DNA from 2 places in the Streptomyces sirii genome. Region 2 is predicted to be linked to the other one. Evidence: riboswitches for the same ligand, from Rfam matches in the RefSeq annotation. Region 2 holds a riboswitch; the other holds the start of a gene.
What was found. A riboswitch is a leader RNA that binds a small molecule or an ion and turns the genes downstream of it on or off. The one in region 2 is predicted to bind glycine.

Region 1: linked by a shared signal. The riboswitch ahead of gcvT (glycine cleavage system aminomethyltransferase GcvT) and the one ahead of gcvP (aminomethyl-transferring glycine dehydrogenase) in region 2 are both predicted to bind glycine.

The regions. Positions count from the first base shown of each region.
Region 1 is NZ_CP147982.1:6,286,330-6,302,004, forward strand. Features, by position in the region: gene WAB15_RS28450 (APC family permease) at 1-558, opposite strand, end outside; gene glyA (serine hydroxymethyltransferase) at 799-2,058, opposite strand; gene gcvH (glycine cleavage system protein GcvH) at 2,087-2,464, opposite strand; gene gcvT (glycine cleavage system aminomethyltransferase GcvT) at 2,596-3,732, opposite strand; glycine riboswitch at 3,884-3,979, opposite strand; gene WAB15_RS28470 (AAA family ATPase) at 4,202-4,927, shown strand; gene WAB15_RS28475 (enhanced serine sensitivity protein SseB) at 5,083-5,880, shown strand; gene WAB15_RS28480 (enhanced serine sensitivity protein SseB C-terminal domain-containing protein) at 5,943-6,743, shown strand; gene WAB15_RS28485 (ABC transporter permease) at 7,196-8,194, shown strand; gene WAB15_RS28490 (ABC transporter substrate-binding protein) at 8,289-10,040, shown strand; gene WAB15_RS28495 (ABC transporter permease) at 10,119-11,129, shown strand; gene WAB15_RS28500 (ABC transporter ATP-binding protein) at 11,126-12,253, shown strand; gene WAB15_RS28505 (ABC transporter ATP-binding protein) at 12,250-13,359, shown strand; gene WAB15_RS28510 (M1 family metallopeptidase) at 13,454-14,884, shown strand; gene WAB15_RS28515 (trimeric intracellular cation channel family protein) at 14,900-15,535, opposite strand; gene WAB15_RS28520 (thioesterase family protein) at 15,631-15,675, shown strand, end outside.
Region 2 is NZ_CP147982.1:1,390,259-1,405,933, reverse strand. Features, by position in the region: gene WAB15_RS06585 (FHA domain-containing protein) at 1-596, shown strand, start outside; gene WAB15_RS06580 (MerR family transcriptional regulator) at 614-1,363, shown strand; gene WAB15_RS06575 (bifunctional nuclease family protein) at 1,417-1,890, shown strand; gene WAB15_RS06570 (MerR family transcriptional regulator) at 2,079-2,684, shown strand; gene WAB15_RS06565 (DNA polymerase IV) at 2,751-4,223, shown strand; gene WAB15_RS06560 (PRC-barrel domain-containing protein) at 4,112-4,516, opposite strand; glycine riboswitch at 4,631-4,728, shown strand; gene gcvP (aminomethyl-transferring glycine dehydrogenase) at 4,918-7,803, shown strand; gene WAB15_RS06550 (DUF5999 family protein) at 7,886-8,080, opposite strand; gene WAB15_RS06545 (hypothetical protein) at 8,413-9,000, opposite strand; gene WAB15_RS06540 (glutamate-cysteine ligase family protein) at 9,631-11,184, shown strand; gene WAB15_RS06535 (substrate-binding and VWA domain-containing protein) at 11,220-13,007, opposite strand; gene WAB15_RS06530 (CPBP family intramembrane glutamic endopeptidase) at 13,201-14,022, shown strand; gene WAB15_RS06525 (PhzF family phenazine biosynthesis protein) at 14,117-14,941, opposite strand; gene WAB15_RS06520 (PadR family transcriptional regulator) at 15,128-15,675, shown strand, end outside.

The DNA.
Region 1 (15,675 bases), 4.9 Mb from region 2:
GAAGCCCGAGCCGATCAGGGCCAGGACGGCGAGCACCGGGATGGCGAACTTGACCAGGGTGAGCACGGTGTTGGCGCGGGCCAGCAGCTGGACCGACCAGAAGCAGGTCAGCCAGAGGGCGACGGTCAGGGCCAGCGCCGTGCAGATGCCGGAGAGGGTGAGCTGGTGGGTGTCCGGGTCGACCAGCCCCTTCGCCCACTCGAAGCCCCAGGACGTCATGTACTGGGTGGCGGCGATCGACTCGATCGGGATGAGCGAGGCGACCGCGATCCACACGGCCCAGCCGGTGAGGAAGCCGAGCGCCGGCCCGTGGGAGAGATGGCCGTAGCGGGCCATCCCGCCGGGGATCGGGTAGGCCGAGCCGACCTCCGCGTAGGACATCGCGATCATGCCGATGAAGACGGCGCCGATCACCCATGCGACCAGTGCCGCGGGGCCCGCCACCTGGGCGGCGGCACCGGCGCCGAAGAGCCAGCCGGAGCCGAAGATCGAGCCTATGCCGATCATGATGAGGGCGAAGAGACTGAGCCCCTTGCGCTCGCCCGCGCTCATGTCCATGGGATGTGTCGTCCGTCCTGCCGTCGAGAAGTGCCCCCTTCACGGTCGAGGGGCCCTGCCATTTGCCGGGGGCCACCTTATTTCTCGCCAATCACCGGATTTTCCTCGTGATTTCGCGAAAGGGGGGAGGAGAACCGGTACTCAGACGGTGAGCCCGGGACCAACGGCCCCGGGCTCACGGCCCGTTCGGCCTCCGCCCCGCCGGTGACCGGCGGGCGGAGGATCACCGCATGAGACGCGTCACAGCGACGGGTACAGCGGGTACTTGTCGGCGAGCGCCGTGACCCGGGCCTTGAGGGCTTCGGCGTCGTAGGCGGGCTTGAGGGCCTCGGCGATGATGTCGGCGACCTCGCGGAAGTCCTCCGCCGTAAAGCCGCGGGTGGCCAGGGCCGGGGTGCCGATGCGCAGGCCGGAGGTGACCATCGGCGGGCGGGGGTCGTTCGGGATCGCGTTGCGGTTGACGGTGATGCCGACCTCGTGGAGGCGGTCCTCGGCCTGCTGCCCGTCGAGCTCGGAGTCACGCAGGTCGACCAGGACGAGGTGGACGTCGGTGCCGCCGGACAGGACGGAGACGCCGTGCTGGGCGACGTCGTCCTGGACGAGGCGCTCGGCGAGGATCTTGGCGCCTTCGAGGGTGCGCTGCTGGCGCTCCTTGAAGTCCTCGGAGGCGGCGACCTTGAAGGAGACCGCCTTGGCCGCGATGACGTGCTCCAGCGGGCCGCCCTGCTGGCCGGGGAAGACCGCGGAGTTGATCTTCTTGGCGAGTTCCTGGGTGGACAGGATGACGCCGCCGCGGGGGCCGCCGAGGGTCTTGTGGGTGGTGGTGGTCACGACGTGGGCGTGCGGGACCGGGTTGGGGTGCAGTCCGGCGGCGACCAGGCCGGCGAAGTGCGCCATGTCGACCATGAGGTAGGCGCCGACCTCGTCGGCGATCCGGCGGAAGGCGGCGAAGTCGAGCTGGCGGGGGTAGGCCGACCAGCCGGCGACGATCAGCTTGGGGCGGTGCTCCTTGGCGAGGCGCTCGACCTCTTCCATGTCGACGAGGTTGGTCTTCTCGTCGACGTGGTAGGGCACCACGTTGTAGAGCTTGCCGCTGAAGTTGATCTTCATGCCGTGGGTCAGGTGACCGCCGTGGGCGAGGTTGAGGCCCAGGATGGTGTCGCCCGGCTTGATCAGGGCGAACATGGCGGCGGCGTTGGCCTGTGCGCCGGAGTGCGGCTGGACGTTGGCGGCCTCGGCGCCGAAGAGCGCCTTGATGCGGTCGATGGCGATCTGCTCGACGACGTCGACGTGTTCGCAGCCGCCGTAGTAGCGGCGGCCGGGGTAGCCCTCGGCGTACTTGTTGGTGAGGACGGAGCCCTGGGCCTCCATGACGGCGACGGGGGCGAAGTTCTCCGAGGCGATCATTTCGAGGGTGGACTGCTGGCGGTGCAGCTCGGCGTCGACGGCGGCGGCGACGTCGGGGTCGAGCTCGTGCAGGGAGCTGTTGAGAAGCGACATGAGTCTTCCTGGGGAGAGGGGTCCGGGATCAGCCGGCGGCGAAGGCGGTGTACTCGTCGGCCGAGAGCAGGTCCTCGGGCTCACCGCCGACCTTCACCTTGAACAGCCAACCGCCCTCGAACGGGGCGGAGTTCACCAGCGAGGGGTCGCCGACGACATCCTCGTTGATCTCGACGATCTCGCCGTCCACGGGCGAGTAGAGATCGCTGACGGACTTGGTCGACTCCAGCTCACCGCAGGACTCGCCCGCCGTGACCGTCGAGCCGACCGCGGGAAGCTCCACGAAGACCACATCGCCGAGCGCGTTGGCCGCGTGCTCGGTGATACCGACCGTCGAGACGCCCTCCACGGCGTCCGTCAGCCACTCGTGCTCCTTGCTGTAACGCAGCTGCTGGGGGTTGTCCATGGCTCGATTCTCCTGTACGCGAGGGTGTGATCGTGAATGGGGGCGCCTACCGGACGGCGAAGTCCGGGGGGCGTCTTGCACAGTGAGACACGCGGGCGCGCCCCACTTCCGGGGCTGCCGCCGGCGAACCGTTACTTCTGCCGCTTGTAGAACGGCAGCGCGGTGACCTCGTACGGCTCATGGCTTCCACGGATGTCCACGCGGACACCCTCGGTGCCCGGGGTGGCGTAGGCCGCGTCGACGTAGGCGATGGCGATCGGCTTGCCGAGGGTGGGGGAGGGGGCCCCAGAGGTGACCTCGCCGATGACCGTGCCGTCGGCCGCGACGACGGGGTATCCGGCGCGCGGCACCCGGCGGCCCTCGGCGATCAGGCCGACCAGCTTGCGCGGCGGGTCGGTCTCGGCGCGCTCGGCGGCCGCCGCCAGCGCGGCGCGGCCCACGAAGTCGCCGTCGTTGGTGGTCTTCTCGAACTTCACGACCCGGCCCAGGCCCGCGTCGAACGGCGTGGTGGCGGTGGTCAGCTCGTGCCCGTACAGCGGCATGCCCGCCTCCAGGCGCAGCGTGTCCCGGCAGGACAGACCGCAGGGCACCAGGCCGGCGTCCTTGCCGGCCGCGGCCAGCGCCTCCCACAGGGCCACCGCGTCCGCCGGCCGCACGAACAGCTCGAAGCCGTCCTCGCCGGTGTATCCCGTACGGGCGATCAGCGCGTCGACGCCGGCGACCGTGCCGGGCAGACCGGCGTAGTACTTCAGACCGTCCAGATCGGCGTCGGTCAGCGACTTGAGGATCCCCGGGGACTCCGGTCCCTGCACGGCGAGCAGCGCGTAGGCGTCCCGGTCGTCGCGGATCGCGGCGTCGAAGCCGCCCGCCCGCGCGGTCAGCGCGTCCAGCACCACCTGGGCGTTGGAGGCGTTGGCGACGACGAGGAACTTCTGGGACCCCTGGTCTTCGAGCCGGTAGACGATCAGGTCGTCCAGGATGCCGCCGCCGTCCTCGCAGATCATGGTGTAGCGGGCGCGGCCGGGCTTGACGCCGCCGATGTTGCCGACCAGCGCGTAGTCGAGGAGGTCGGCGGCCTGCGGGCCGGTGACGGTGATCTCGCCCATGTGGGAGAGGTCGAAGAGACCGGCGCGGGTGCGGACGGCGACGTGTTCGTCGCGCTCGCTGCCGTAGCGCAGCGGCATGTCCCAGCCGGCGAAGTCGGTCATGGTCGCGCCGAGCGCGCGATGGGTGGCGTCCAGCGCGGTGCGGCGGGGGGCATCTGTCATGGTTCTGGGCTCCCAGGCATGGGTGACAAGACGTTCTCCCCATCTGTCATCGGAACCTGAGAGGTTCACCGGGATCCCGCGAACGGACCCGGTTTGCACCTTGGGTGGAGCCGCCCCGGCAACCGGGCAGTGGCTCGCTTTTCAGATCTGCCTCGCCCGCGCGGTATAGGGGCCTGAGAGATTCAAGGGAGGACTTGCTCCTTCGGCGCCCCGCCGTGGCGGCCGGGGACTCTCCCGCGCGGATTCAAGCGGCCGGTATGGAGTTGGCGGTGCACGGATGAGCTGAGCCGTGCACGTGGCGGCCACATCATTACACGGGATCGCCGGATCGAGGAGCCCTGGTCGCCGCCCCGTCCAGGACCGGGCCCGCCACGCCGACAGATCGGACAATCGCCTTGATGGGCATTACCTTTTCTTGACACTCTGCGGGTAAGGGACGGACTCGGACCGGAACTGGACGGGGAGGGCGATCACGGTGCAGAGGGAAGCGGCATTCGCGGCCACTTCAGGGGTCGTGCCCCCGGGCGCGCCGGTGGCGGCATCCGCCGCGTCGCCGGCCCGGCGCGCGGCGCGGTCCGTCGTCCGGCCGGGGCGCGGTGCGCGGGTGCGGGACCTGCGCGGCCGGAGGCGGGCCCGCGGCACCGCCGAGCTGCGGTTCGCCGCCGGTGACCTGGTGGTGGTCTCCGGGCTGCCGGGCAGCGGCAAGAGCACCCTGATGCATCGGGTGCTGCCGCCGCCGGGCGGCCGCGGCCCCGTGGTGCACCGCATCGATTCGCAGGACGTCCGAGAGCGCTGGGAGCGCGGCAGGCTGCGCCGGCTGCCGTACGGCCTGTACCGCCCGCTGGTGCGGGCCGCGCACTATCTGGCGCTGGGCCGGGCGCTGCGGTCGGGCGACAGCGTGGTGGTGCACGACTGCGGGACGCTGGCGTGGGTGCGGCGCTGGGTCGCCCGGTCGGCGGTGCGCGGCGGACGCGGGCTGCATCTGGTGCTGCTCGACGTGCCGCCGGAGGTGGCGCGGTCCGGCCAGGAGGCGCGCGGGCGCGGGGTGTCGGGGTACGCCTTCGCGCGGCACCGCAGGGCGGTGGGCCGGCTGGTCGGCGCGGCGGAGGCGGCCGGGCCGCCGAAGGGGTTCAGCTCGGTGGTGCTGCTGGACCGGCGGGCGGCGAGCGCACTGAAGACGGTCGGTTTCCACTGAGCGGACTGCCGCTTCCGGGTGTGCCGTACCCCGCCCCCGTATGAACCGTCTCCGGTTTTTCTCGTCTAGGGTCTGTTCGATGGGCCCGGCCCTGGCCCATCGAACAGACCCTAGTGTCGTTGGTCGATGTGCGTGGTCGGAACGGGTGGGAACAGATGAGTCTTCCGGAGCAGGGGATACCGCAGCTGGCGTGGCCGGCGAACGAGCTCGAAGAGGTGCTCGCCGCGTCGGTCGGGCATCCGGGCGCCGGCGGCCGGATCGTCGAGGTCCTGGGCCGCAGCCGGGTGTGGGTGCCGCTGCCCAACGGTGGCGGCCCGGACAGCGCGGGCCTGGGCACCCGCGGCCTGGACCTGCCCACCGTCGAGATCGGCGGGCTGCCCCATGTCCCGGTCTACAGCTCCGAGCAGGAGTTCCTGCGGGTGGTCGGCTCGCATATGTCCTTCACCGTCGCGCCGGCCGGGGAGTTCGCCCGCGGGCTGCCGCCGCGGATCGGGATCGCGGTCAATCCGGACGGCGTGGTCGGTGTGCCGCTGCCGCCGCCCGCCGTGGCCCAGCTGTGCCGGATGGGGCGCCATGAGGCCGAGGGGCTGCCGAGCGGCGGGCGGGTGCGGCTCTTCGAGCCGGACTGGCAGGAGGAGCCGGTGGACTTCCTGGCCGCCGCCGGACTGGAGTTCTCCGGTGCCGGAATTGTCCTGACTGCCCGGCGTGCCCTGGCTAGTGTCGAGGGCGACACGCCCACACTGTTCGTCGGTGTTCAGATCGCGGTGGACCCCGCCGCGCTGCACGACGGCACCGCCCGCGAGATGGCCCTGTCGGCCCTGGGACGTGCGCTCGGCACGGTCCCGGTGCCCTGGCCGGTGCAGCTGGTGATGCTCGATCTCGCCCACGGCGACCCGGTCGCCGACTGGATGCTGGAGCGCGTGCGGCCCTTCTACTCTCGCGACCACTCGTAAGCTGGTTGGATGACGCGCGGGCGCACCCACACGTGCCCTGCCGAGATGAAGGGACGGACCACGTGAGCGCGGGTGCGCATCAGGGGCCGCCGGCGGCCGGAGCGCTGGAGCAGCTGCTCCAGCAGGTCTCGCCCGGCCGTTACGACGCCTATGAGGCGCTGCTGCAGGCGCTCGCCGCGGGCCAGGTCTGGATGCTGCTGTGGCACGGCCGGGCCGGCTCCCCCGACGCGCAGTACGGGAACATGGAGGTCGACGGCCTCGGCTACGCGCCGTGCGTGACCTCGGCACCCGAACTCGCCGCCTCCGGCTGGAACCGCGACCACGAGGTCGTCGGCGGCCTGGAGATCGCCGGCGCGCTCTTCCCGGACCGCTGGGGCCTGTGGTTGAACCCGCACGCCCCCGGTGGCGGTGTCGGCATCCCCTGGCTGGACCTGCGCCGCATCGCCGGTGGCCTCGACCGGCTGCCGGCCGGACCGCTGCGGATCTCCGAGCCGGTCATCGACATCCCGCAGTTCTACGCCCTGCTGGCCCAGAACGCCCACCGTACCCCCGCCGTGCGGTCGTTGCGTCGGGCCTGGGTGCAGCCCGCGCTCGGTGCCCCGTATCTGGCGGTCGGGCTGGATCTGTACGACACCGGCCAACAAGCGGTGGATTCGGCCCGGTTGATGATCCAGCAGTCGATCGGCGCGGTTCCGGACGGTTTGCCGGTCTCCACGGTCGCGATGAACGACGACTACGACCCGGTCGCGATGTGGATGCGGGCCAGTGCGCGGCCCTTCTTCGACCGCGACGGCTACGCCCAGCCGCCGGGCCAGCCGGCCCCCGCGCCCTCGTACGGCTACGGCTACCCGCGCCCCTACTGACCCGCCCGCCGGCTGGCCGGAACGCACTCCCTCGGCGACACCCTCCGGTGACGGAGCGTGTCGCCGAGGCGTCTCTTCCGGGGTGAATTCGCCCCGTATTCCCCACGGTTGGGGCCCACTTTCGTGGATATTCACTCCGCTCAGCCCGAACGTGAGTCCGTATAACGGAATGTCGTGGAGCACATCACAGTTGCGCATCCTTTCCCGGTCAGGGCTGGTGACTGATCGTGAAGCGGATGAAGCTTCCGGAAAACACCGAGGGCCTCGGCCCTTTGTGCGAGCGTCATCGAGTGTCATCCCGTACGGCGTCGAGTGAATCTCCGAGTTCCACTGTCTGAACTTCCGCGATACCCGCAGTACTTGCACCGAAGTGCACCAGTGATGTGAATCAGGCCGCTCTTGCGGCGGGCAGGGGCCGGCCGAACCGTCGGCCGAGAGGGGTCAAGGTCACCGTGACCGCACCGATCGAGACCACCGGGGCGGCTGCCGAGGCGCAGCCGGAAGCGGTGCTGAAAGGCGTGGAGGGCAAGCGCATCGAAGGGCGCTCGCTCGGCCAGATCGCATGGCTGCGTTTCCGGCGGGACAAGGTCGCGGTGGCGGGTGCCATCGTTGTCATCCTGCTCGTCGTCGTCGCCGCGCTCTCCCGCCCCCTCCAGGCCCTGCTCGGCCTGGACCCCAACTCCCCCAACCAGTCGCTGATCGACCCCAACACCACGCTTCCCAAGGGGGAGTTCGGCGGGATGAGCGGGGACCACCCGCTCGGCGTGGACCCGAAGTTCGGCCGCGATCTGCTCGCCCGGATCCTGGAGGGCTCCTGGGTGTCGCTGATCGTGGCGTTCGGCGCGACGCTGCTGTCGGTCGCCATCGGCACCGTGCTGGGTGTGGTCGCCGGCTTCTACCGCGGACGGGTGGACGCCTTCATCAGCCGGATGATGGACGTCTTCCTGGCCTTCCCGCTGCTGCTGTTCGCCATCGCGATCTCCGCCTCGCTGCAGGGCGGCGCCTTCGGCCTGGAGGGCCTGCCGCTGCACATCTCGGTGCTGATCTTCGTGATCGGCTTTTTCAACTGGCCGTATATGGGGCGGATCGTGCGCGCGCAGACGCTGTCGCTGCGCGAGCGCGAATTCGTGGACGCCGCCCGCGGTATGGGTGCGCGCGGGCCTTTCATCCTCTTCCGGGAGTTGCTGCCCAACCTGGTGGGTCCGATCATCGTCTACTCGACGCTGCTGATCCCCTCCAACATCCTCTTCGAGGCGGCCCTGAGCTTCCTGGGCGTCGGCATCCAGCCGCCCCAGGCGTCCTGGGGCGGCATGCTCAACCAGGCCGTCAAGTACTACGAGGTCGACCCCCAGTACATGATCGTCCCCGGCCTCGCGATCTTCGTCACCGTGCTCGCGTTCAACCTGCTCGGTGACGGCCTGAGGGACGCGCTGGACCCGCGCAGCCGCTGACGGCTCCGCCGGGCGCCGGCGCCCACAAATCTCCACCTCCAGTGAAGTTTTTGAGTGTGAAGTTTCTCGACGAACGAAGGGGACACGGACCATCATGCGAAGGTCAGTTCCGGTCGCGGCGATAGCGGCCATCACCAGTGCGGGCCTTTTGCTGGCCGGCTGCAGCGGAGGCAAGGGCTCCTCGGACGGCTCGTCCGAGGCGAACGCCGCCACCAAGGGCGTGGTCAACGCCTCGGACGCGAAGGGTGGCACGATCAACTACGCGATGAGCGACGCCCCCGAGTCGTTCGACCCGGGCAACACCTACTACGCCTTCATCTACAACTTCAGCCGGCTCTACGCGCGCCCGCTGACCACCTTCAAGCCGGGCCCCGGCACGAAGGGCAACGAGCTGGTCCCGGACCTCGCCGAGGAGATGGGCAAGCCCAGCGACGGCGGCAAGACCTGGACGTACAAGATCCGCAAGGGCGTGAAGTACGAGGACGGCTCCGCGGTCACCGCGCAGGACGTCAAGTACGCGGTCGAGCGCTCCAACTTCGCGCGCGACACCCTCTCGCTGGGCCCGAACTACTTCCAGCAGTTCCTCAAGGACAACGAGGGCGGCTACAAGGGGCCCTACAAGGACAAGAGCAAGGAAGGGCTCAAGTCCATCGAGACCCCGGACGACCACACGATCGTCTTCCACCTCAAGAAGGCGTTCGCCGAGTTCGACTACCTGGTCAGCGCCCCGCAGACGGCTCCGGTCCCGCAGGCCAAGGACAAGGGCGCGGACTACACCAAGTCCGTGCTGTCCACCGGCTCGTACAAGTTCCAGAGCTACGAGGAGGGCAAGCAGCTCACCCTCGTGCGCAACCCGCAGTGGTCGGCGACGACCGACAAGCTGCGCAAGCAGCTGCCCGACAAGATCGTCCTGAAGCTGAAGGTCGCCCAGTCGACCATCGACAAGGACCTCCAGTCCGGCAACACCCTCGTCGACCTGGCCGGCCGCGGTGTGGACGGCCAGACGCAGGCCCAGCTCCTGACGGACTCCAAGGAGAAGGCCAACACCGACAACGCGCTCGGCCAGCGCCTGATCTACACGGCGATCAACACCAAGGTGAAGCCGTTCGACAACCTGGAGTGCCGCAAGGCCGTCGAGTACGCCATCGACAAGAAGGCCGTGCAGACCTCGCTCGGCGGCCCGATCCGCGGTGAGCTGGCCTCCACGGTCCTGCCGACCGACATCGACGGCTACCAGAAGTACGACCTGTACCCGCAGAAGTACAACAACGACAAGCTGGACCTGACCGAGGCCAAGAAGCACTGGGACAAGTGCGGCGCCGGCAAGACCAGCACCACGATCCTGGCCCGCAACGACCGCCAGGACGAGGTCGACGCGGCCACCTCGGTCATCGAGTCGCTGAAGAAGATCGGCGTCACGGCCAAGATCCAGTCGTACCCGACCAGCAAGTACTTCTCGGACTACGCCGGTGTGCCGGAGTTCAACAAGAAGAACAACGTCGGCCTGATCATGATGCAGTGGGGCTCGGACTTCCCGACCGGCTACGGCTACCTGCAGCAGATCCTCAACGGCAAGGCGATCAGCAAGTCCGGTAACACCAACCTGTCCCAGCTGGACGACCCGGAGATCAACAAGCTGCTCGACTCCGCCATCGCCAACACCGACAAGGCGGCCCGCGAGAAGGCGTACGCCGAGATCGACAAGAAGACGATGGAGCAGGCGGCGATGGTCCCGCTCACCTACTTCAAGGTCCTGATGTACCGCTCGCCCAAGGCCACCAACCTGGTGTCCACCTCGGCCTTCAGCGGTCAGTACGACTACCTCAACATCGGCGTCAAGAAGTAGCAGCCCTGGAAGGCAGGTGAAGGCATTGGTGTCCGCGGGCCGGTTCCGGCCGGCCCGCGGCGCCGAGGCCGCATCCCCGTGTTCTCGTACATCATCCGCAGGTTGATCAGCGCAGTGATCCTGCTGCTGATCGTCAGCGCGGTCACTTTCGGCATCTTCTTCCTGCTGCCGAAGCTGGCCGGGCAGAGCACCGACCAGCTTGCCCAGCAGTACATCGGAAAGGCCCCCACGCCCGCGGACATCGCCGCGGTCAAGAAGAACCTCGGCCTGGACAAGCCGGTGTACGAGCAGTACTGGGACTTCCTCAAGGGCATCTTCGTCGGCGTCGACTACAAGTTCGGTCCGGAAGCGGCCAAGTGCCATGTGCCGTGCTTCGGCTACTCCTTCAAGACCCACATCGAGGTGTGGCCGGAGATCCAGTCCCGGCTCCCGGTGACGCTCTCGCTGGCCGCCGGCGCGGCCGTGCTGTGGGTCGTCTCGGGTGTCGCCACCGGCGTGCTCTCCGCGCTGCGCCCCGGCTCGTTCTTCGACCGGATGGCGATGGGCGTCGCGCTGGCCGGCGTCTCCCTCCCGATGTTCTTCACCGGTGCCCTGGCGCTGGCCCTGTTCACCTACCAGTGGCCGATCTTCGAACGCAGCGACTACGTACCGCTGCTGGAGGACCCGTTCCTGTGGGCCCGGACCCTGGTCCTGCCCTGGGTCACCCTGGCCTTCCTCTACTCCGCGCTCTACGCCCGGCTCACCCGGGCCGGCATGCTGGAGACGCTGAGCGAGGACTACATCCGTACGGCCCGCGCCAAGGGCCTGCGCGAGCGCAAGGTGGTCGTACGGCACGGTCTGCGGGCCGCGCTCACCCCGATCATCACGGTCTTCGGCATGGACCTGGGCCTGCTCCTCGGTGGTGCGCTCATCACCGAACAGGTCTTCTCGCTCAAGGGAGTCGGCGCCTTCGCGGTCGAGGCGATCAACGCCAACGACCTGCCGAACATCCTCGGCGTCACCCTGCTCGCCGCGTTCTTCATCGTCATATGCAACTTGGTGGTGGACGTTCTGTACGCCGCCGTCGACCCGCGGGTGAGGCTCTCGTGACCGACTCCTCCGAGGACAAGACCGTAGAGAAGCCCCAGAGCGCCGCGGCCGAGCCGGCCGCGGCCGCCACCGAGCCGGGACCGCCGCCGGCGGCCTTCCTCCAGGTGCGGGACCTCAAGGTCCACTTCCCCACCGACGACGGCCTGGTGAAGTCCGTCGACGGGCTGACCTTCAGCCTGGAGAAGGGCAAGACGCTCGGCATCGTCGGCGAGTCCGGCTCCGGGAAGTCGGTGACCTCGCTCGCCGTGATGGGCCTGCACCGCGCCTCGCGCCAGCAGCGCAGCCGGGTGCGGATGTCCGGCGAGATCTGGCTGGACGGCAAGGAGCTGGTCTCCGCCGACCCCGACGAGGTGCGCCGGCTGCGCGGCCGCGAGATGGCGATGATCTTCCAGGATCCGCTGTCCGCGCTGCACCCCTTCTACTCGGTCGGCAAGCAGATCATGGAGGCCTACCGGGTCCACAACGACGTCGACAAGAAGACCGCGCGCAAGCGGGCGATCGAGATGCTCGACCGGGTGGGCATCCCGCAGCCCGACAAGCGCGTGGACGACCATCCGCACCAGTTCTCCGGCGGTATGCGCCAGCGCGCCATGATCGCGATGGCGCTGGTCAACAACCCCGAGCTGCTGATCGCGGACGAGCCGACCACCGCCCTGGACGTCACCGTCCAGGCGCAGATCCTGGACCTGATCCGCGATCTGCAGAAGGAGTTCGGCTCGGCGGTCATCATCATCACCCACGACCTCGGAGTGGTCGCCGAACTGGCCGACGACCTGCTGGTGATGTACGGCGGGCGGTGCGTCGAGCGCGGCCCGGCCGAGAAGGTCTTCTACGAGCCGCAGCACCCCTACACCTGGGGCCTGCTCGGCTCCATGCCGCGCATCGACCGCGACCAGACCGAGCGGCTGATCCCGGTCAAGGGCTCCCCGCCCAGCCTGATCAACGTCCCGTCCGGCTGTGCCTTCAACCCCCGCTGCCCGTACGCGGATGTGCCCAAGGACAACCTCACCCGTACGGTCCGCCCCGAACTGCGCGAGGCCGGCGGCGGGCACTTCTCCGCCTGCCACATGGCGCCGGAGGAGCGGGAGCGTATCTGGACCGAAGAGATTGCGCCGAAGCTGTGACCGAGACGACTGACGACCAGAACAACAAGATCCCGCTCCAGAAGGGGACCGAGAACCCGGCCGGGACCGCGGAGGGCTCCGCCGAGGCCGAGCCGCTGCTCAGGGTCCGCGGTCTGGTGCGGCACTTCCCGATCACCAAGGGCCTGCTCAAGCGGCAGGTCGGGGCGGTGCAGGCGGTCGACGGCATCGACTTCGACGTACGTCCGGGCGAGACGCTCGGCGTCGTCGGCGAGTCCGGCTGCGGCAAGTCGACGATGGGCCGGCTGATCACCCGCCTCGACGAGCCGACCGGCGGCTCGATCGAGTTCCAGGGCACGGACATCACCCATCTGTCGACGGGCAGGCTGCGCCCGATGCGCCGCGACGTGCAGATGATCTTCCAGGACCCGTACGGGTCGCTGAACCCCCGCCACACCATCGGCGGGATCGTCTCCACCCCCTTCCGCCTCCAGGGCGTCGAGCCCGAGGGCGGGGTGAAGAAGGAGGTGCAGCGGCTGCTGGAGCTGGTGGGCCTGAGCCCGGAGCACTACAACCGCTATCCGCACGAGTTCTCCGGCGGTCAGCGCCAGCGCATCGGCATCGCCCGCGCGCTCGCGCTCAAGCCCAAGCTGGTCGTCGCCGACGAGCCGGTCTCCGCGCTGGACGTGTCGATCCAGGCGCAGGTCGTCAACCTCATGGACGACCTCCAGGAGGAGCTGGGCCTGACGTACGTCATCATCGCCCACGACCTCTCGGTCATCCGGCACGTCTCGGACCGGATCGCGGTGATGTACCTCGGCAAGATCGTGGAGTTGGCCGACCGCAAGGGGCTCTACGAGACGCCGATGCACCCGTACACCAAGGCGCTGCTGTCCGCCGTGCCGGTGCCCGACCCCAAGCGGCGCACCCAGCGCGACCGGATCCTGCTCAAGGGCGACGTTCCCTCGCCGATCAACCCGCCCTCCGGCTGCCGGTTCCGTACCCGCTGCTGGAAGGCGACCGAGGTGTGCACCACCACCGAGCCGCCGTTGGTCGCGCTGCGGACGGGGCATCAAGTCGCCTGCCACCACCCGGAGAACGCTCCGGCCGGGGCCGCGGCGGCCGGTAAGACGTCAAGTGATCATTAACACCTGAGGGCTTGGGAAAATCCCAGGCGAAACCGGCCGGGAGAGTGCAGAGTTGGCGCGATTGATTCCATTCGCGTGTTCGAAAGGACGGCTCATGGCACTCTCCCAGTCCGTGCGTCGCACTCCCCGCCTGCTCGCCCTCGCCATCGCGGCCGCCTCGGCCGCCACCCTCGCCGCCGCGCCCGGTGTCTCGGCCGCCGCGCCCGGCGCGTCGGGCGGTGCCCCCGGTGTCGGCGACCCGTACTTCCCCCAGTTGGGCAACGGCGGCTACGACGCCCTGCATTACGACCTCGGCGTCAGCTACGACCCCCGGAGCGGCCTGCTGGAGGGCCGCACCACCCTCAAGGCCAAGGCCACCCAGAGCCTGCGCACCTTCGATCTGGACCTGCACAAGCTCACCGTCGACGCGATCAAGGTGAACGGGCGCAAGGCCGCCTTCACCAGGTCCGGGGACGAGATCACCGTCACCCCCGCCGCCCGCCTGCGCAAGGGCGAGCGGTTCACCGTGACGGTGACCTACGGCGGGATACCGAAGCCGCTCAGCGGCCCCATCCTGTTCGGCTCCGACTACGGCTGGATGAAGACCAAGGACGGCGTCTTCGTCGCCTGCCAGCCCAACGCGGCCTCGACGTGGTTCCCCTCCAGCGACCACCCGAGCGACAAGGCCACCTACGACATCCGCATCGACGCCCCCAAGGGGCTGACCGGCGTCTCCAACGGCCGTCTGGTCTCCTCGCGGGTCAAGGGGGACCGCTCGTACTTCCACTGGCGCGAGACCAAGCCGATGGCGACGTACCTGGCCACCGCCACCATCGGGAAGTTCGACGTCCGCACCGGCACCACCCCCGGCGGCATCCCCATCTACGTCGCCACCGACCCCACCCTGCCCGCCGGCAAGGTCGACGTCTACGGCATCACCGCCGAGGCCACCGACTACTGGTCGAAGGTCTTCGGCCCGTACCCCTTCGAGGAGACCGGCGCGATCGTCGACGACATGCCGAAGGCCGGCTTCTCGCTGGAGGTGCAGTCCAAGCCCGTCTACTCGGCCGTCCGCGACGAGTCGACCATCGTCCACGAGCTGGCCCACCAGTGGTTCGGCGACTCGGTGTCGGTGAAGACCTGGCCCAACATCTGGCTCAACGAGGGCTTCGCCAGCTACGCGCAGTGGCTCTGGGAGGAGCACAAGGGCCGCGAGAGCGCCCATGACGCCTTCCGGAAGGCCTACCACGACACCCCCGCGGACTCCCCCTTCTGGAAGGTGAAGATCGGCGACCCGCAGCGGGACACCATGTTCGACGGGGCGGTCTACGACCGCGGTGCGATGACGCTGCAGGCGCTGCGCGAGCGGATCGGCGACAAGGCGTTCTTCAACCTGCTGCCCACCTGGACGCGTCAGCACCGCTACGGCAACGCGGAGATCTCGCAGTTCATCGCGCTGGCCGAGAAGATCTCGGGTCAGCAGTTGGACGATCTCTTCGACACCTGGCTGTACACGGGCAAGAAGCCGGCGCTGCCCGGCAAGTAGGCACCGCGGGCCGGGTCAGTCGGTGTCCTTCTGGCCCGGCCTCGGCCGCAGCTGCTGGGGCCGAGGCAGGTGCAGGCCCAGGTAGACCGCGCCCATCCGGAGGGCGAAGACCACCCCCGCCGAGATCGCCGCGGCGGGGGTGGCCCCGACGCCGAGCTGGTGCAGCAGCAGGAGGCAGCAGGCGCCCGCCATCGCGGCGATCGCGTACACGTCCTCGCGCAGCAGCAGTGGGGGGAACTCCCCGCACAGCACATCGCGGATGACCTCGCCGGCGACGCCGGTCAGCACGGCCAGGATGATCACGGCGAGCGGGGTGGCGCCCGCCTCGATGGCCGCGCGGGCGCCGATCACCGTGACGACGGAGAGTCCGATCGCATCGACGACCAGCAGCGATTTGCGCGGCAGCGTCCAGAAGCGCAGATAGGCCATGGTGCCGACGCCGACACAGATGATCACCGTCAGCAGCACCCAGTCGTGCGTCCAGTACAGCGGCTGCCGGTTGAGGATGAGGTCGCGCAGCGTCCCGCCGGAGATGGAGGCGGCGAAGGCGAGCACCAGGCCGCCGAAGGGGTCCATGTTGGCGCGGTAGGCGGCCAGCACACCGCTCGCCGCGAAGGCCGCGACGCCGACCAGGTAGAGCACGTGAAGCATGGCGTCATAATCGCAGGCCCGCGCGGCGGGCTTCCGGGTGCGGTCGTCAAAACTGACACTACCGGTCGGTAACTATCCGGTGTAGCGTGCAACCCATGGCTCTGGTGACCCTTGGCAACAGCGAGTTCGACCGCGACACG
Region 2 (15,675 bases):
GGGCCGGCCGCATAGGTTCCGAGGAATCATCGGCCTCACGCACGGGTGGAGGGTCGGCCATGCCGGTATGTACGAGGTGTGGACACCGGAACGCCGAGGCGAGCCGGTTCTGTTCCAACTGCGGTGCGCCGCTGCGCCCGGGAGCCCAGGCCGAGCGGGCGTCCGAGACGACGTCGACGATCTCCATTTCGGGGCTGGAGGCCTACGACTCGGAGACGACGGGCCAGAATCTGGTGCCGTCGCTGTCCCCCGAGGCCCAGGCCGCGGTCGAAGCCCTTCCGCTGGGTTCGGCGCTGTTGATCGTCCGCCGGGGTCCGAATTCGGGCAGCCGCTTCCTTCTGGACAGCGAGCTGACGACGGCGGGCCGGCATCCGCAGGGCGACATCTTCCTCGACGACGTGACGGTCTCGCGCCGGCATGTGGAGTTCCGCCGCGGTGCGGACGGCGTCTTCACGGTCGCTGACGTCGGCAGCCTGAACGGCACGTACGTCAATCGTGAGCCGATCGACTCGGTCGCGCTCGCCAACGGCGACGAGGTCCAGATCGGCAAGTACCGCATGGTCTTCTACGCGAGCCAGCGGGGCGCCGGGATCTGACCGGTCAGGGAAGGCATATGCGCGATACACCGAAGGGCGGTGCCGGTTCCATCGGCACCGCCTCCTCGGGCGCCAAGCCGGTGAGCATCGGCACGGTGCTCAATGCGCTGCGCGAGGAGTTTCCCGAGGTCACCATCTCCAAGATCCGCTTCTTGGAGGCCGAGGGGCTCGTCGAGCCGAAGCGCACGCCTTCCGGATACCGGAAATTCACGCCGGCCGACGTCGAGCGGCTGGCGAGCGTCCTGCGGATGCAGCGGGACCACTATCTGCCCCTGAAGGTCATCCGGGAGCATCTGGACGCCCTGGAGCGCGGTGAGCAGGTGCAGCTGCCGGCTCCGGCCGCGTCCCAGCGGGACCTGATCGAGGACGTGTCCTGCCAGGGCGAGGACCGTCCGACGGCTGCCCGGATCGGCCGGGCGGAGCTGCTGGCCGCCGCGGCGGTGGACGAGGCGGCGCTCGCCGACTGGGAGTCGTACGGACTCATCGTCCCCCATGCGGACGGTGGATACGACATCGAAGCCGTCACCGTGGCCAAACTCGTCGCGGACCTGGGGCGCTTCGGTCTTGAACCGCGGCATCTGCGTGCCGTGAAGGCGGCCGCCGAGCGCGAGGCCGGCCTGGTCGAACAGGTCGTTGCACCCCTTCGGCGGCACCGCAACCCACAGACCAGGGCCCATGCGGAGGCCACGGTCAGAGAGCTGGCGACGCTCTCCGTACGGCTCCATGCGGCGCTGGTGCAGAGCGCTCTTCGCGTCCGGTTGCCATGAGCAAAAGAGTGCTCGACTACCCAAACCTGCCGGGCACGTCCTAGGGTTGCTGTGTGAACGAGCTCGACGTCGTGGGTGTCCGGGTGGAAATGCCTTCCAGCCAACCGATCGTGCTCCTGCGGGAGGTGGGAGGCGACCGATACTTGCCCATTTGGATCGGGCCAGGGGAGGCCACCGCCATCGCCTTCGCCCAGCAGGGCATGGTCCCTGCCAGGCCGCTGACGCACGACCTTTTCAAGGACGTGCTCGAAGCGGTGGGCCAGGAGCTGACGCAGGTACGCATCACGGACCTGCGCGAGGGGGTTTTCTATGCCGAACTGGTCTTCGCCAGTGGGGTCGAGGTCAGTGCCCGCCCGTCCGACGCCATAGCGCTGGCGCTGCGTACCGGAACGCCGATCTTCGGCACGGACGGTGTGCTGGACGACGCGGGGATCGCCATCCCGGACGAGCAGGAGGACGAGGTGGAGAAGTTCCGCGAGTTCCTCGACCAGATCTCGCCCGAGGACTTCGGCACCAACAGCCAGTGACGCCGGCCGGGTGAAGGGGCTGATTCCGGCCAAACTATTTAGCCATTCCCCGCCCGAGGTCACGAGAAACCACTCGTAGGGTGATTATCACTCGGCGTGGCGAGCGCGGCGATCGTTGACGCACCCCGAGTGACTGCATACCGTCGATATGGCAGGTCCCGTCCGGGACGTGGAGGACGGAGGGCGGCGTGGCAATCACCGGCGACGGTATGGCGGCGGAAGGGGCGTTGCCGCTCCACTCGGGCGCGGCCGCGAACCATGCCCCGGCACCGGCCGCGGCGGTGTCGGGGGACTGCGAGGCGCAGAACATCGGCTATCGCGGCCCGACCGCATGCGCGGCAGCGGGCATCACCTACCGGCAGCTCGACTACTGGGCGCGTACGGGCCTGGTGGAGCCGAGTATCCGGCCCGCGTACGGCTCCGGCACCCAGCGGCTCTACAGCTTCCGGGACGTCGTCGTCCTGAAGATCGTCAAGCGGCTGCTGGACACCGGGGTGTCGCTGCAGAACATCCGCACCGCCGTGCAGCATCTGCGTGCGCGCGGGCTGGCGGACCTGACGCGGATGACGCTGATGAGCGATGGCGCGACGGTCTACGAGTGCACCTCGCCCGACCAGGTCGTCGATCTGCTCCAGGGCGGCCAGGGCGTCTTCGGCATCGCGGTGGGCGTGGTGTGGCGGGACGTGGAGGGTGCGCTGTCACAGCTCCACGGGGAGCGCGTGGACACCGGCGAGACGCTGATGGGGAAGAACCCGCACGACGAGCTGGCGCGGCGGCGCCACAGGGCCGGCTGAGCCCGGTCCAGCGGTCCCGGCCCGGCGTCGGGTCGAATGTCAGTGCCATGCGGCAGCATCGGACGTGTGAGACCCGCGCCGACGATTCTGCATCTGGACATGGATGCGTTCTACGCGGCCGCCGAGCAGGCGGCCAAGCCCAGCCTGCGCGGCAAGCCCGTGGTGGTCGGCGGGATCGGGCCGCGGGGCGTGGTCGCCACGGCGTCGTACGAAGCCCGGATCTTCGGGGTCCGCTCCGCGATGCCCACGGCCCAGGCGCGCCGGCTGTGCCCCAATGCCGCCTATCTCAGCCCTCGCTTCGCCCTGTACCGCCAAGTGAGTGACACGGTGATGGGGCTGCTGCACGAGCTGTCGCCGCTCGTCGAGCCGCTGAGCCTGGACGAGGCCTTCGTGGACCTGGAAGCGGGCGGGGTGCCGGCCGAGACCGCCGCTGTACGCGCCGTGGGGGAGCGACTGCGGCGCGACATCCGGGCCGCGACGGGTCTGACCGGCTCGGTGGGGCTCGCGGGCGCCAAGATGCTGGCGAAGATCGCGTCCGAGGCGGCGAAGCCGGACGGCCTGGTGGTGATCGAGCCCGGCACGGAGCGGGAGCTGCTGGGCCCCATGACGGTGCGGACGCTGCCCGGGGTGGGTCCGGCGACGGCCGAGACACTGCGCCGGGCCGGGATCCACACCGTCGCGGAGACCGCGGAGGCCGGCGAGGCCGAGCTGGTCCGGCTCCTGGGCAAGGCGCACGGCGCGGGGCTGTACGCGATGGCGCTGGGCCGGGACGACCGCCCCGTGGTGGCCGAGCGGGACGCCAAGTCGATTTCGGTCGAGGACACCTTCGAGGTCGATCTGACCGACCGGACGCGGGTGCGGAACGAGATGGTGCGGCTGGCCGACCGCTGCGTCCAGCGGCTGCGGGCGGCCGGACGCTCCGGGCGGACGGTGGTGATCAAGGTGCGGAACTACGACTTCTCGACGCTGACCCGCTCGGAGACGCTCCGCGGGCCCACCGACGACCCCTCGGTCGTACGGGAGGCCGCCGTGCGGCTGCTGGAGACGGTGGACACCACCGGCGGGGTGCGGCTGCTGGGCGTGGGGGTCAGCGGGCTGGCGGACTTCACCCAGGAGGATCTGTTCGCCCAGCTGGCGACGGAGCGGGAGGCCGGGGAGCTGGCGAAGGCGGCCGCGGAGTCGGCGGGGGAGGAGGCCGGCGCAGGGGAGCCGGAGGAGGAGCGGCCGCGGCGCTGGCATCCGGGGCTGGACGTGGTGCACGAGGAGTTCGGCGCCGGTTGGGTGCAGGGAAGCGGCGTGGGGAGGGTGACCGTACGCTTCGAGACGCCGTGGTCCGCACCGGGGAGGGTGCGGACCTTCGCCGTCGAGGACCCGGCGCTGCGGCCGGGTGAGCCGTTGCCGCTGGTGGGCGGCGGGCCGGAAGGAGGTCAGTCCTCCGAGCCGGCGATCTTGCCGAAGTCCTTGTCGGGGCCGTCGGAGCCGTCCTCCTTGCCGGAGGAAGCCGGACCGGGTTCCGGTGAGGAGATGTCCAACCGGTAGTGGTGGTAGAGCTGGAGCTCCTGCTCAGGGGAGAGGTGGCGGCCCACGCCGAAGTCCGGGGCGTCCTTGATCAGCTTGCGGTCGTAGGGGATGTGCAGGCCCTCGCCGACCATTTTGCTGGGTTCAAGGGGAACGAACGCGTCCCGGCTGAAGAGTCCGGTGCGCACGGCCGCCCACTCCGGTTCCCCCGTCGCGTCGTCGAGGTATACCTCGTCGATCGTGCCTATTTTCGCGCCGTTCCGGTCGAACGCTTTGCGGCCGATCAGGCTCCGGGGATCGATATCGGTTTGCACAACCCCTCCAATTGGTCGCAACTGCCCTATGACAACTACCAAACGGCACATTTCATGCCCTGGCCACTCGAAGGATCCTTCGAGTGGTGCGCTGGTAGGCTGGCCAATGGCCGCAGAACCCATGCGGGAGAGTCCTTTGTCGTTCGCGACCAGGGCGCCGAAGGAGCAAATCCTCCCCGGAATCTCTCAGGCACACGTACCGCATGGGCGAGGTCACTCTGGAAAGCAGGGCGGGCCGCGGACGAGTACAGCGCCGTAACCCCTCCTCACCGACGGTGAAAGCCGGGCCGCCTCGCGCGGGCCGGTGAAGCTCTCAGGTTGAGATGACAGAGGGGGAGGCCGTCCGGGCACCCGCGCCGTGGTGCCCCTCGTAGGTCGTATTGACCAGGAGGCCCCCGCAGATGACCACCAATCGCATCTCCCTGACCGAGCTTGAACAGGGCATTCCGTTCGAGCGTCGGCACATCGGCCCCGACCACGAGGCGCAGGCGAAGATGCTCGCGCACGTCGGCTTCGGGTCGTTGGACGAGCTGACGGCCACCGCCGTACCCGATGTGATCAAGAGCGCGGAGGCGCTGGGCCTGCCGCAGGGCCGCACCGAGGCCGAGGTCCTCCAGGAGCTGCGCGGCCTGGCGGAGCGCAACCAGGTGCTGGCCTCCATGATCGGCCTGGGCTACTACGGCACGTTCACCCCGCCGGTGATCCTGCGCAACGTCATGGAGAACCCGGCCTGGTACACGGCGTACACGCCCTACCAGCCGGAGATCTCGCAGGGCCGCCTGGAGGCGTTGCTGAACTTCCAGACCATGGTCGCGGAGCTGACCGGACTGCCCACCTCCGGTGCCTCCCTGCTGGACGAGGGCACCGCCGCCGCCGAGGCGATGGCGCTCTCCCGCCGCGTCGGCAAGGTCAAGCAGGGCGTCTTCCTGGTCGATGCCGACTGCCTGCCGCAGACCGTCGCCGTGATCCAGACCCGCGCCGAGCCCACCGGCGTCGAGGTCGTCGTCGCGGACCTGTCCGACGGCATCCCCGCAGAGATCGCCGAGCGGGGCGTCTTCGGCGTACTGCTGCAGTACCCCGGTGCCTCCGGCGCGGTGCGCGACCCCCGTGCCGTCATCGAGCAGGCCCACGGGCTCGGCGCGATCGTCACCGTGGCCGCCGATCTGCTCGCCCTGACGCTGCTGACCTCGCCCGGCGAGCTCGGCGCGGACATCGCGGTCGGCACCACCCAGCGCTTCGGCGTCCCGATGGGCTTCGGCGGACCGCACGCCGGCTTCATGGCCGTACGTGACCAGTTCGCCCGCAGCCTGCCCGGCCGCCTGGTGGGCGTCTCCGTCGACGCCGACGGCAACAAGGCCTACCGCCTCGCGCTGCAGACCCGCGAGCAGCACATCCGCCGTGAGAAGGCCACCAGCAACATCTGCACCGCGCAGGTGCTGCTCGCCGTCATGGCCGGGATGTACGCCGTCTACCACGGCCCCGAGGGCCTGCGCACCATCGCCCAGCGCACCCACCGCTACGCTGCCGTCCTCGCCGAGGGCCTGCGGGCGGGCGGTGTGGAGATCGTGCACGGTGCGTACTTCGACACCCTGACCGCGCGGGTGCCCGGCCGGGCCGCCGAGGTCGTCGCCGCCGCCCGCGAGGCCGGCGTCAACCTCCGCCAGGTCGACGCCGACCTGGTCGGCATCGCCTGCGACGAGACCACCGGACGCGCGCAGCTGGCCGGCGTCTGGGGCGCCTTCGGCGTGCAGGGCGACGTCGAGCAGCTGGACGCGGCGGCCGCCGAATCGCTGCCGCAGGAGCTGCTGCGCACGGACGACTACCTCGCCCACCCGGTCTTCCACCAGCACCGTTCCGAGACCGCGATGCTGCGCTACCTGCGCACCCTCGCCGACAAGGACTACGCGCTGGACCGCGGCATGATCCCGCTCGGCTCCTGCACGATGAAGCTGAACGCCACCACCGAGATGGAGCCGGTCACCTGGCCCGCGTTCGGTCAGCTGCACCCGTTCGCACCGGCCGAGCAGGCCGAGGGCTATCTGACGCTGATACAGGAGCTGGAGGAGCGGCTGGCGACGGTCACCGGCTACGACAAGGTCTCCATCCAGCCGAACGCCGGCTCGCAGGGCGAGCTGGCCGGCCTGCTGGCCGTCCGCGCCTACCACCGCGCCAACGGGGACGCGCAGCGCACGGTCTGCCTGATCCCGTCCTCGGCGCACGGCACCAACGCCGCCAGCGCCGTCATGGCGGGCATGAAGGTCGTCGTCGTCAAGACCGGCGAGGACGGCGAGGTCGACACCGACGATCTGCACGCCAAGATCGACAAGCACCGTGACGAGCTCGCGGTCCTGATGGTGACCTACCCCTCCACGCATGGCGTCTTCGAGGAGCACATCACCCAGATCTGCGCCACGGTGCACGACGCCGGCGGTCAGGTCTACGTCGACGGCGCCAACCTCAACGCGCTGGTCGGGCTCGCCGAGCCCGGCAAGTTCGGCGGCGACGTCTCGCACCTCAACCTGCACAAGACTTTCTGCATCCCGCACGGTGGCGGCGGCCCCGGTGTCGGCCCGGTCGCCGTGCGCGCCCACCTGGCGCCGTACCTGCCCAACCACCCGCTGCAGCCCACCGCGGGCCCCGAGACGGGCGTCGGGCCGATCTCCGCGGCTCCCTGGGGCTCGGCCGGCATCCTGCCGATCTCCTGGGCGTACGTCCGCCTCATGGGCGGCGAGGGCCTCAAGCGCGCCACCCAGGTGGCGGTCCTCAGCGCGAACTACATCGCCAAGCGCCTGGAGCCGCACTACCCGGTGCTCTACACCGGCCCCGGCGGCCTGGTGGCGCACGAGTGCATCATCGACGTCCGGCCGCTGACCAAGGCGACCGGCGTGAGCATCGACGACGTCGCCAAGCGGCTGATCGACTACGGCTTCCACGCACCGACGATGTCCTTCCCGGTGGCCGGCACGCTGATGATCGAGCCGACCGAGAGCGAGGACCTCGACGAGCTGGACCGCTTCTGCGACGCGATGATCGCCATCCGCGCCGAGATCGAGAAGGTCGGCTCGGGGGAGTGGGACAAGGACGACAACCCGCTGCGCAACGCCCCGCACACCGCGGCCGCGCTCGGCGGCGACTGGAACCACGCCTACAGCCGCGAGGAGGCCGTCTTCCCGGCGGGCGTCACGGCGGCGGAGAAGTACTGGCCGCCGGTGCGCCGTGTCGACGGTGCCTTCGGCGACCGCAACCTCGTCTGCTCCTGCCCCCCGCTGGACGAGTACGACAACTGATCGACACGGCCCGTCAGGGCAACATCAAGGGCCCTCGGCAGATCTGCCGGGGGCCCTGTTGTACGTGCCGGGTGTCCGCGGATCAGGCCGCTGCGGTGACCCGGGTGCGGTGCGGGGCGATGACCTGCCCGTCCGGCAGCAGCTCACCGGTGTCCTCGAAGAGCAGGACGCCGTTGCAGAGCAGGCTCCAGCCCTGCTCGGGGTGGTGCGCCACAAGGTGTGCGGCCTCCCGGTCGGTGGAGTCTGCTGACGGGCAAGGCGGTTGGTGCTGACACATGGAAGTTGTCTTTCGCTGCGGTGTGGTGAACGTCGTGCGGCTCGATGTGGTGGTCATGGCCGCTCCCCCGTTTCTCTCGGTCGGTTCCAGTGTTGCCCTACGGACGGGATTCCGCAGGGATTTCGCAGCAGCGGTACTCACTCGGTATCGACGCGTCACCCATGCGGGCGGTTGCTTCCAATTGCACTCCTCTCCAAGGGCGTTGGCAGTGGTATCGATGGACTAGCCCGCGCGGGTGAGTACGACAGCGCCCCGCGGCCGGGAAGGGCCGCGGGGCACGCTCTCGTCGGCCCGCGTGCATCGGGGCGCGGGGGCACGGCCGGTGCGCCGGATCAGGCGGGTTCGCGCAGCAGTGGGGCGGGCGTCAGGCGCCGGGTGAGCCGGGGCAGCAGATCGGCGACGTGGTGCGGACGGTGGGCGGCGATCCCCGGCGGGGCGGGTGCCAGCGGAACCAGCAGATCACCCGCTGCGGGCAGGCCCTCGGCGCCGTCGGCGGTGACGTCGTGGTGCAGCCACAGCGTCAGCATGTACAGCTCGGGGACGGACAGCAGCCGCGGCTGGTAGGGCGCGTTCAGCGACTCCGCCTGCACCAGCGCCCGCTCGGTCGAGGCGACATAGGGGCCGCCGCAGAAGCGTGCGAACATCCAGCCGTCCGCGGTGAGTATCGCCTCGGCCGTCGCCACGGCCCGCTCCCCGCCGCGGACCAGGAAGCTCCAGCCGGCCAGACGGGTCAGTGGTGTGCCGCCGGTCTTGCTGACGTCGTCCCATACGTGGAGCGGCAGCGGGTGGTCGGGGCAGAGCGGGCCCTGATGGGCGCGCAGCCCGGGGACGGGGGCCTCGCGGACGGCCGTGGGCGAGCCGAGGGCGGTGAGAACGCTGCGCAACGCGGACGCGGGGGCGGGGGGAACGTGCAGCGGCATGGTGGGTCGCCTCTCACTTCAGAGACACGGTGGAGCGTGGCGGGTGCAAACGGCGCTGTCTGCGTGCGGGGACAGAGCATGGCCGGCCCCGGGGACTGCGGCCGGGCGTGGGGTAGGGCGTGCCCGGTGGGTCGGCGCGGGATCGATCCGCGTAGACCCACCGGGCACGCCCTGGCCGCTGCGCCCCAGCACCGGCGAAATCACCACGACGCTGGGCGTCAACTCTCTGCCTCGTGAGCGGGAGTTTATACGACGTATGTTCTGAAAGTGTTTCGGCTACCTGCCTTGCGGATTTACGGCAAGGCAGAATCCAGACCCTCGCACGAGGCGTTTTTCACCGCTTTGTACGGTGCCTTTGCGATGTCACCTCGTAATTGCGCTCCGGTGCGGTAGGCCGGATCTCGTCGGTGAATTTCACGAGTGAAATGCGAACGGCGATGGCCACCTGGATATGCCCGGGGAAGATGCCGGACGCCGCACCACTTCGAGCCTATCGGTACCGGCACGCCCCTGAGGCGTTATCGATCAGATTGCCGGGGCATCATCGACCGTAGCGCGAGCCCCGGCGTGTCGGGGACGGCCCCAAGCGGCCCGTGGCGGCGGGCCGTTCAGTCAAGGAGGGACCCTTCGATGGGGGAGAAGGTCGCCGCGGGCGGGATCGACCTGGCGGACCGGGAGCGTTATCGAAGAAAGCTTCACGAGTGCCTTGAGAGCTTGCAGAGGCTGCTGGCGGAGAAGCGGTTCGATCGGCCCAGGAATCTCATGGGCCTGGAGATCGAGCTCAATCTGGCCGGCCCGGACGGCCTGCCCCGCATGATGAACTCCCAGGTTCTCGAGCGCATCGCCAGCCGCGATTTCCAGACCGAACTCGCGCAGTGCAACCTGGAAGTCAACATCCTGCCGCACCGCTTGTCTGGCCATGTCCTGGACCAGCTCGCCGAGGAACTCCGTACGGGCCTGGCCTACGCGGAAAGGAAAGCCCGCGAGGTCGCCGCCAGGATCGTGATGATCGGCATTCTGCCGACCCTGCACGCCGACGACCTCACGGCGGCCAGCCTCTCCGAGAACGACCGCTATGTGCTGCTCAACGAGCAGATGAGGGCGGCCCGTGGCGAGGACTTCGTACTCGACATCCAGGGCGTCGAGCACCTGGTCGCCCGCTCGCCCTCGATCGCGCCGGAGGCCGCCTGCACATCCGTCCAGTTGCACCTCCAGGTGACGCCCGGCCGCTTCGCCGCCGTCTGGAACGCGGCCCAGGCCATCGCCGCCGTTCAGGTGGCGGTCGGCGCCAACTCGCCGTTCCTCTTCGGCCGTGAACTGTGGCGCGAGTCGCGGCCGCCGGTCTTCCAGCAGGCCACCGACACCCGCGTGCCCGAGCTGACGGCCCAGGGCGTACGCCCCCGTACGTGGTTCGGTGAGCGCTGGATCAGCTCCGCATACGACCTCTTCGAGGAGAACCTGCGCTTCTTCCCGCCGCTGCTGCCCCTGTGCGGCCCGCAGGAGCCGCTGCGCGTCCTCGACGAGGGCGGGGTGCCGGACCTCGCCGAACTGGTGCTGCACAACGGCACGGTCTACCGCTGGAACCGGCCCGTCTACGCGGTCGCCGACGGTGTCGCCCACCTCAGGGTCGAGAACCGGGTGCTGCCGGCCGGCCCCACCGTCGCCGACGTGATCGCCAACACCGCCTTCTACTACGGCGTGGTGCGGGCGCTGGCCGAGGAACCGCGCCCCATATGGTCGCGCCTTCCGTTCGCCACCGCGGCCCGGAACTTCGACACCGCCTGCCGGCACGGCATCGACGCCACCCTGCTCTGGCCGCGTCCCGGGCGGGCCGGCACGCTCGCCGAGATCCCGGCCGTACGGCTCGTACGCCAGGAGCTGCTGCCGCTGGCGGCCCGCGGGCTGGACGCCTGGGGGGTGGAACCGGCCGACCGCGACCGCTATCTGGCCATCATCGAGGAGCGCTGCCGGCGCCGGGTGAACGGCGCGTCCTGGCAGGCCGCGGCTTTCCACCACGCCCGGCGGCAGGGCCTGGACCGGGACGCCGCGCTCGCCGCGATGACCCGGCGCTACAGCGAGCTGATGCACGCCGGCCGGCCGGTGCACACCTGGCCGGTGGCCTGGGCGCTCGGCGAGCGGTCGACGGTACCGGGACCGCGGCAGGCGGCGACCGGGGGCGCGTAGCGCGCGGCGGGCCCGCCCACGGGTGGCGGGCCCGCTCAGCGCCGTCCCGTGCCGCCCGCCGCCATGATCGCCTTGAGGATCACCCGGTGGATCTGGGACGGGTCGCTGACGCGGTGCGCCGAGCCGCCGGTGGGCGCCACGATGCGGTCCAGGGCGGACTCGTCGGCTTCCGGGCCGATCGCGAGGGCGATCAGCGGTACCGGACGGTCCGGGGAGGAGAGCTTCTCCAACTCGCCGACCAGGGCGCTGAGAGAGATGCCGGCGGCATCGTCGTTGGCGCCGTCGGTGACGACGACCACCGCGTTGAACTTCCCGCTCGCATACGTCGCACGGGCGCTGCGGTACGCGGCGAGCGTGGTGTCGTACAGACCGGTGGCGCCATGGGGGACCGGGGCCAGCGAGCCGAACGCGGCGGCGAGCGCGTCACGGTGGGTGGCGCCGTCCTCGTCCCGGTCGCCGAGGCGCCGGGTGGGCGACAGCTCCACGTAGTCCTTGCCGCCGTCCAGAAGGGTGGCGAACTTCCACAGCCCGATCTCGTCCTCGGGCGTGAACGTGGCCAGCGCCTGGAGGAGGGAGTTCCTGGCGAGGTCCATACGGGACCGGCCGTCCCGGCCCGGAACCGGACTGCCCATCGACGCCGAGGCGTCCACGACGGTCGAGATCCGGGCGCTCTGCACCGTGATCGTCCACATGCCCAGCAGCGCCCGTAGTTCCTTGGCCGTCGGCTGATCGGCGGGCGTGACGGAGTACGGCTGGGCGGCGCGCCCGCCGGCCGTGTCCGCCACCTTCGCGACCGCCGTGCCGTTGCCGGGCCGGAAGCCGTGCGCGCGCAGCGTGCGCTGCCCGCCGGGCTCGCCCAGCAGCGTCATGAAGCGGTTGGCGGCGCGGGTCTGCTCGGGACTGAGCGCGCCGTCGTCGACCAGCGTGTACGGGTAGGTGAGCTGGGCGGTGCCGCCCTTGGGGTAGAACAGCTTGAGTCCCGGGCCGCCGTCGTCGCGGGTGTTGTGGGCGTAGGCGGCCTGCTCGGACAGCAGCAGGGCCTGATTGCGGCGGGGATTGCCCTGCTCGGCGCCGGAGTCGTCGCCCGGCAGCGTGGCCAGTATCTGGCCGTCGCCGTCCGCGACCCGCTGGGCGAGGAGCTTCGCCGTGGCGGCGGTGCGGACCTCGGCCTCGTCGTCGTCCTTGGCCTCGGTGGTGTCGGCGGCGTGGATACGGGCCAGGGCGAGCAGCCCGGTGGCGCTGCGGGCGGGGTCGGCCACACCCAGGCGCAGCGCGTCGCCGGATGTCGCCTTCCGGGCCAGTTCGGTCCAGGTGTAGCTCTGCTTCGGCCAGCCCAGGGCCTTGGCGGTCTTCGGGACGGCGCCCAGCGCGATCGGCGACGAGGCGATGCCGTCGGCGGCGGTCAACGGGGTGCCGCCCTCCGCGTCGACCCGGTCCACCCACAGCTGCGAATCCGGTATCCATACCTGGAACTCGGGGTCGACCGGCCGCTGCGCGAAGGAGTCGGTTATCTCGTGGGAGGGGCGCGCGGTGACCTTGACGTCGAGGCATCGGCCGTCGGTGCGTGTCGCGTCCTCACGGGCCGTTTCGGCCACCGCCGACAGTGCCGGGGCGATGTCGGGCGAGGCGGCCACGTCGAGCCGCACCGAGGTGTCGCCGCACGGGTCGCCGAAGGGGAGCAGATCGCCGCGCAGGGCGACGACCGAGCCGGCGCCGACGGCGAGGGCCAGGCTGGTGGAGACGACCAGGGTGCGACGACGTGCACCGGGGCGGGACCCCGTGCGCCGCGGTGCGGAGCCGTCCGGCAAGCTGTGTCGTCCCATTGCGGTAGCGCCTCTCCTTCTCGGAGCTCGATCGGGTTCGATGAGAAGGGGGACCGCGCGCCACGTGGATGGCGCCCGTCCCCGGCCTGTCGCGCGCGATCTTCGTACCTGCTGTCGAGACCCTAGCGGGGCGGTGGTGGCGAAGAGGCGGTAATGCGGAAGTGGAGGAAGCGTGCAGTCGGATACAAGTCCCGTGGCCGATGCGGACGTTCCGGGGCGAGGGCCCGGTGCGGGGACAGCGGCGGGGACGGCCGAGGAGCCGTCCCGGCGCGTCCTGCGCAGCGAGACGCTGATCGTCCTGGCCCTCTCGCTGGGCGCCAGCGCGCTGTCGGCGCTCATCAGCTTCATCGGGTCGGTGACCAAGCCCGGTGGCCTCAAGGACCAGGCGGCGACGCTCAACGGCTCCCATGCGCCGGGCCGGCCGTGGCTGGATCTCGCCTGGCAGCTGTTCGGGATCGCGAGCGCGCTGGTGCCCGTGGCGCTGGTCGCGCATCTGCTGCTGCGTGAACGGGTCGGCGGACTGCGGGCGATCGGCTTCGACCGGCGGCGGCCCGGCTTCGACCTGAGCCGGGGCGTGGCGCTGGCGGCCGCCATAGGGGGCAGCGGTCTGCTGCTCTATCTGGGTGCGCGGGCGGCCGGATTCAATCTGACGGTGATCCCCGAGGCGCTGCCCGAGGTGTGGTGGAAGATCCCGGTGCTGATCGCCTCCGCGGTGCAGAACGCCGTCCTGGAGGAGGTCATCGTCGTCGGGTATCTGCTGCGCAGACTGGGGCAGTTGGAGTGGTCGCCGATGGCGGCGCTGGCGGCCAGCTCGGTGCTGCGCGGTTCCTACCACCTCTATCAGGGCATCGGTGGCCTCGTCGGCAACATGGTGATGGGCGTGATCTTCGTCCTGCTCTACCGGCGGTGGGGCCGGGTCGGCCCGCTGGTCGCCGCGCACGCCCTGATCGACATCGTGGCCTTCGTCGGGTTCGCCCTGCTGGCGGGCAAGGTGGGGTGGCTGCCTACGGGGTGAGGCGAGGGCGAGGGCCGATGCCCTCGCCCTCTTTGCCTTCCCTCAACCCTCGGCCGGCTGCTCTTCCCCCAGTTGCCGGCCGGCTGCTCTTCTGTCAGTCCTTGACCAGCAGTTCGCCGTCGATCACCGTGACGGCCGAGCCGGTGAGCAGCGTACGGTCGCCGCGCAGCTCGGTGCGGACATAGCCGGTACGGGCCGAGCCCTGCCGCCCGATCAGTGAGTCGCGCCCCATGCGGGCCGACCAGAAGGGGGCGAGCGCGGTGTGCGCGCTGCCCGTTACCGGGTCCTCGTCGATGCCCACCGCCGGGAAGAAGCAGCGCGAGACGAAGTCGTAGCCGCCGATGGGGTCTTCGGCGCGCGCGGTGGCGATCACCCCTCGGCCGCCGTGCCCGGCCAGCGCCCTGAGATCCGGCGACAGCGCCCGTACGGAGCTCTCGTCGGCCAGCTCGACCAGGAGGTCGCCGACATCGGGCCCGGTGTCGTGGGCAGACCGGATCTCGGTGCCCAGTGCGTCCGCGACGAGCGACGGTACCTCTACGGGTGTCAGCGGCGCGGTCGGGAAGTCCATGGTGATCGTGCCGTCGTCGCCGGCCGTCGTGGTCAGCACCCCGCTGCGGGTACGGAAGCGGACGGTGCCGGTGGTGGCCGCCCCGGTGGTGTGCAGAACGTGCGCGGTGGCCAAAGTGGCGTGCCCGCACATGTTCACCTCGGTGGCCGGGGTGAGCCAGCGCAGCGCCCAGTCGGCGTCCCCGCCCTCGGGCAGCGGGTGCGCGAAGGCGGTCTCGGAGAGGTTGACCTCGGTGGCGACCTGCTGGAGCCAGGCCGTATCGGGGAACGCGTCGGAGTCGAGGAGGACGACTCCCGCGGGGTTGCCGGTGAACGGACGCGCACTGAAGGCGTCGACGATACGAATCCTCATGGTCGCGAGCGTAGAGGTGCCACAAAGCCGCAGGCCAAGGCCAATTCCAGGAAATTGGCTATGGATGGTGGCCGGTCGACCGCATGCGGATGCAGTTCGGGGCCTTGCTTCGGCGAACAGTCCCGATATATCGTTGAGGCATCGCGACAGATTCGCGACAGCTCAACGATAGAGAAGGAGAACGACATGCGTTCCCAAGGACACGACCACGGGCACGAGCATCGCCACGACAACTGCGGACCCGGCCGCTCCGGCGGCCGTGGGGAATTCGGGGGTGGCTGGGAGCGGCGGCGTTCCGCTTTCGGCTCCTTCGGTCCGCCCTTCGGGGGTCCGCCTTTCGGTGGCGGCCGAGGGCGCGGCGGACCGCGCGGCCGGGCGCGCCGCGGTGATGTGCGCGCTTCGATACTGGCGCTGCTCAAGGACCGCCCGATGCACGGCTACGAAATGATCCAGGAGATCGCCGAGCGCAGCGGCGGGGCGTGGAAGCCGAGCCCCGGCTCGGTCTATCCGACCCTGCAGCTCCTGGAGGACGAGGGGCTGATCGCCAGCGCCAGCGAGGGCGGCAAGAAGCTGTTCTCGCTGACCGACGCCGGGCGCGCCGAGGCCGACAGCGGCTCCGACGCCCCCTGGGAGGACGCCGGCCGCGGCGTCGACTGGGAGGCGATGAACGAGATACGCAAGGCGGGCGGCGGCCTGGTCGAGGCGTTCCGTCAGGTGTGGGCCACCGGCAGCCC